DNA from 2 places in the Anoxybacillus suryakundensis genome. Region 2 is predicted to be linked to the other one. Evidence: predicted binding sites of a transcription regulator. Region 2 holds the regulator's gene; the other holds the start of a gene.

Region 1 (2,412 bases), on a different contig from region 2:
AATAATGAATTCAATAATGTCCGGGTGCCAATCGGCTAGCATAATCATTTGAGCGCCACGGCGCGAGCCACCTTGTTCTACAAGATGGGTAAGTTTCGCAATGTCGTCTAGCCATGATACCGACCCGGACGATTTTCCGTTTACTCCACGCGCAAGTGTATTGCGTGGACGAAGAGTCGAACCGTTCGTTCCTACACCGCCACCGCGGCTCATAATTTCCATCACTTGCTTTCGATGTTCAGAAATGCCTTCGCGCGAATCTTTCACAAACGGCATAACGTAGCAGTTGAAGTACGTCACTTCCGTCCCAGAACCTGCGCCATACAATACGCGTCCAGCTGGAACAAAATTCAGGCTGACAAGCTGTTCATAAAATTTTTCAAACCACTCTCGTCGTTTTTCTTCTGTCTGCTCAACAGCGGCTAGCCCGGTTGCGTTCCGCTTCGCAATTTGTTCATAAAAAATTTCGAGTGGTTTTTCAATGACATCGAGGGAACGAACAACAATGCCTGTTTTCGCTTCCTCTCCTTCCAACACATGACGATATTCTTCTTCAACAAGCACGTGTGCTTTTTTATTTTCCCAGTCCAGTTCAACGACAAATCCAAGTCCACGCGCTGGAAACTTCGGATCTTCCTTCACGGTTAAAACGACAAAATCTCCGACGCTTAACGTCAACTTTTCCGTATCTTTAAACGAATAGCGATCGATCATCACTAAACGCGATACACCCTTATATGTAATGTGCATATCAGAAGTAATCGGGTGCACTTGTGGAAACAGGCGAATGTCTTCATTTAGTTTGTCCACATTCACCGTCATTTTTTCAGAAAACGCAACCGTCATTTTTACCTCTCCTCTACCAACATAATCTTACTACATTAAACTACCATATATCGACAACAAGAATCAATAAAAAAATCAATATGTAGTATGATTTTTTTAAAAACACATACTACATATTGATAATTAAGTCAAGCACTTTTTACTTGTCAAGAAAAAAATTTACCGTTTAAAATTCCATTCATCTGTTTCGTATTTGTTTTTCGCTAACTGCTGAACGTAAGCAAGCTCATCGTCTGTTAATTCATATCGTTCAAGCTGAATGTTTAAACCTTTTTCAAACCCTTTGAAAAACGCTTCTTTCGCCTCATCGATCGTAATTTTTCGATCAGTTAATTCATTCATTGCGACCGCTTTGTTTTTAAAGTTTTGTCGCAACCGCTCTTTTACTCGTTCATTCGGATACTTAAATAAGCGAAAAAGCATCTCTTCATCTAAGTCTAATAAAATCGAGCCATGTTGTAAAATGACACCTTTTTGCCGCGTTTGTGCACTACCGGCTACTTTTCTCCCTTCAACAACGAGCTCATACCAAGACGGTGCATCAAAACAAACAGCCGAGCGCGGATTTTTTAAATCCGCTTTTTCTTCTTCTGTTTTCGGCACTGCAAAATACGCATCAAGTCCGAGAAAGCGAAATCCTTCTAAAATGCCTTGCGAAATGACGCGATACGCCTCTGTCACCGTTTGTGGCATGTTTGGATGCGATTCAGACACGATGACGCTATACGTTAACTCTTGATCATGAAGCACACCGCGTCCACCTGTTGGACGTCTCACAAAACCAAGACCATATTTTTTGACCGCTTCCATATCAATTTCTTTTTCTACTTTTTGAAAATAGCCGATTGAAAGCGTCGGTGGATTCCAACCGTAAAAACGAATCGTTGGTGGAATTTTTCCTTCACTATGCCATTCTAACAACGCTTCATCAAGCGCCATATTAAACGCTGGGGAACAATTGCCTGAATCAATAAAACGCCATACTTCTTTTTCCATCTACCCCACCCTTTCCTCTATCATTTTATAGTGTAGCAAACACAATAAGTCAATGGAAAATGCTTTGCTTCTTGTCTAAAACATTTATATAATAGACATGGCAACGATGAAAAAAGGAGGGACACCATGACAATAGCTCTTATTATTCTCGGGGCAATTATTGTGTACGCGGTCATTACATACTTTTATCAGAAACGCATCGTTCAAACGCTGACAGAAGAAGAGTTTCGTGCAGGCTATCGCAAAGCACAGCTCATCGATGTTCGCGAACCCGATGAATACGCTGCCGGTCACATTTTAGGAGCACGTAATATTCCGCTTTCACAATTACGCTTGCGCATGAAAGAATTACGTAAAGATCAACCAATTTACTTATATTGCCAAAGCGGAATGCGCAGCAGTCGCGCTGCACAAATGTTGTATCGTAACGGCTACCGCGACTTATACCACTTAAAAGGCGGATTTAAAATGTGGACAGGAAAAGTGAAGAAAAAATAAGGTGCCAAGCAAAAACGCCTGGCACTTTATTTTTGATAACGCAAAATTGGTTTGCGAGCGGCCGTTGTTTCA
Region 2 (2,412 bases):
ATATACTGCTGTCCATCTTGCAACATGACTTCTTGTTTCGCTTCGTCGCTTAACTTATGAATCATTTTTTCAGGTTGGATCGATGAAAATACATCGTGAAATGAGCGCGTAACGGGTATGAAAGAAGTGCGATCGATGGCACGATCAGAAAAAAACTTTTTCAACTTTTGAAATTTTGTTTTTCCTACACGATCATATAAAAATACGTTTAAAACACCATCAGTAAAAAATTGTTCTGGTGTAAGAGGGAGGCAAAGTTCATAAATAAATACGCGTTCATCATTTTCATTCGTGCGCTTCATATACGTATTCAACAACCCAATGCCCTCGAGCTTTAAACGTTCCGCATATATCGTCGGCAAACTGCATTGCATAATTGCCATTAAACTATGATGCGTCGTCTCTTCGCTCCATAAACGTGCTTGCTCTAGTTCACTCCATAACGTCATATATAGACTATATGCTTGAGCACCAATTAACGGTTGATATAAAAGCGTCAATACTTTTCGATCTAGTTCGCTTAAAACACCATTCGCATGCACAATATATCGGTCGACGGCAATTAATTCTTTCCAGCTATATTCCATATTATCGACCTTCTTCTAAAAAGAGCATATTATGCCCTTTCCCCTTGTTCTTTTTTAATAAGTTCTTTTAATTCCTCGATAAAAACGTTTAAATCTTTAAATTGACGGTATACAGACGCAAAACGAACATAGGCAACTTCATCAATTTTTGATAGCCGTTCCATGACCATTTCACCAATCGTTTCACTTTTCACTTCATTTATACCGCTGTTGCGCAACTCTCGCTCAATTTGTTGCGTCACTTCCTCTAGTTGTTCCAGCGCAACCGGCCGTTTTTCGCACGCTTTAATGAGCCCGCGTAATATTTTTTCCCGGCTAAATTCTTCTCTCGTTCCCTCTTTTTTCACAACAATTAACGGTGTTTCTTCGATCCGCTCAAACGTTGTGAAGCGAAAATGACAACGTTCACATTCACGACGACGGCGAATGGAACGCCCTTCATCAACCGGACGCGAGTCAAGCACGCGCGTTCCATTGTGATGACACGACGGGCATTTCATATGTATCAGCTCCCTAGCAATGATCTTACCCTTATAGTAGACAAAAAAAGGCGCATATACAACTATTTATCGCTATATATTCCCGATCCGATATATGTAAATCGTTTAGCTAATTGATCGTATAAACGAATAATAAGTTGGCGACTAAACCCAAAGTCAATTGGAAACCATTTTGTTTCTGTCGTTACTGAAAAGTCAATGGCTGTTTCAAATGGACGAACAGAAACGATTGTTGCAACAATAAATGCTTTTTTTCCTTTCGTTAGTGATACGCTTATTTCTCCACGTTCTGCTGAAATCGCCACAATGTGGCATCCATCCATTTGCTCAAACATTTCTTTTACTGCTTGTAATGCAGCAGATTGTGTTGTTTTATAATAACGGCTTTTTAGCTGTTCATCCGGATGACGTTCAGATGTTTCATTATGATTGGTTAATACATATTTCCATTTCACCGTTTGTCTCCTCGCTTTTCAATGAATGATAAAAAAGAGGTGCAGAATCTACACCTCTTTCTCTCTTACATTTTATTATAAAGCTTTTGCTTGTTTAATTTCAATTGGACCCATACCACGAGGCAATTCAATTGTTTCGCGCGTTTGCGCACCTAACGCTTCTGCGATATAGTCAGCTGCAATCGTCGGATCTAAATGCCCACACGTGTAAACGTCGATGCTGGCATAACCGTGTTCAGGAAAACTGTGAATGGTTAAATGTGATTCAGAAATGATGACAACACCGCTAACGCCTTGTGGTGCAAATTTATGAAACGCAACTTCACGAATTTCAGCACCAGACTTTAACGCTGCATCAACAAATGTTTTTTCAATAAACTCCATGTCATTCAACTTATCAAAATCGCATCCCCAAAGTTCTGAGATAACGTGACGACCCATTGTATCCATGATCGTATCCCCCTTTTATGAATTTTAAAAAAATAAACGATGAATTTCTTTTGCTTTTTGGAATGTATAACTACCACGGGGGAAAGTTAGTCCAAAGAGGTCCTAACCCTTTAAGTAGTCACATTACCACGCGTTCAAGAAGTTCACGAAAAATAGTATACTTCGTTTATATTTTTTTTTCAATATCGTTTTTTGTTTTTTTATAAAATGGGTAGAAAAATAACGCTGGGAACCCCCAGCGTTATGACATCGTAACCGTTTCATTTTTTAACAATTGTTTCGCAACAAACTTTGTTAAGTCGACAACGCGACACGAATAGCCCCATTCATTATCATACCATGCTAATACTTTTACTTTCCGATTTTCGATCACCATCGTGGACAACCCATCAACAATGGCAGAATGTGGATTTGTATTAA

Evidence for each region. Region 2 encodes NrdR, which represses ribonucleotide reductase genes. Its sites were predicted from a motif close to AACACNATATATNGTGTT; they were not measured.
Region 1: a site for NrdR is predicted at 919-936, ahead of ASC42_RS05775 (vitamin B12-dependent ribonucleotide reductase). Genes of this name have one in related genera too.

What each region holds. Positions count from the first base shown of each region.
Region 1 covers NZ_LIOK01000006.1:61,709-64,120, forward strand. The annotation lists gene ASC42_RS05775 (vitamin B12-dependent ribonucleotide reductase) at 1-846, opposite strand, end outside; gene ASC42_RS05780 (lipoate--protein ligase family protein) at 1,006-1,842, opposite strand; gene ASC42_RS05785 (rhodanese-like domain-containing protein) at 1,969-2,340, shown strand; gene gcvPB (aminomethyl-transferring glycine dehydrogenase subunit GcvPB) at 2,367-2,412, opposite strand, start outside.
Region 2 covers NZ_LIOK01000001.1:95,998-98,409, forward strand. The annotation lists gene ASC42_RS00460 (replication initiation and membrane attachment family protein) at 1-587, opposite strand, end outside; gene nrdR (transcriptional regulator NrdR) at 617-1,087, opposite strand; gene ASC42_RS00470 (hypothetical protein) at 1,150-1,542, opposite strand; gene speD (adenosylmethionine decarboxylase) at 1,618-1,992, opposite strand; gene ASC42_RS00480 (glyceraldehyde-3-phosphate dehydrogenase) at 2,234-2,412, opposite strand, start outside.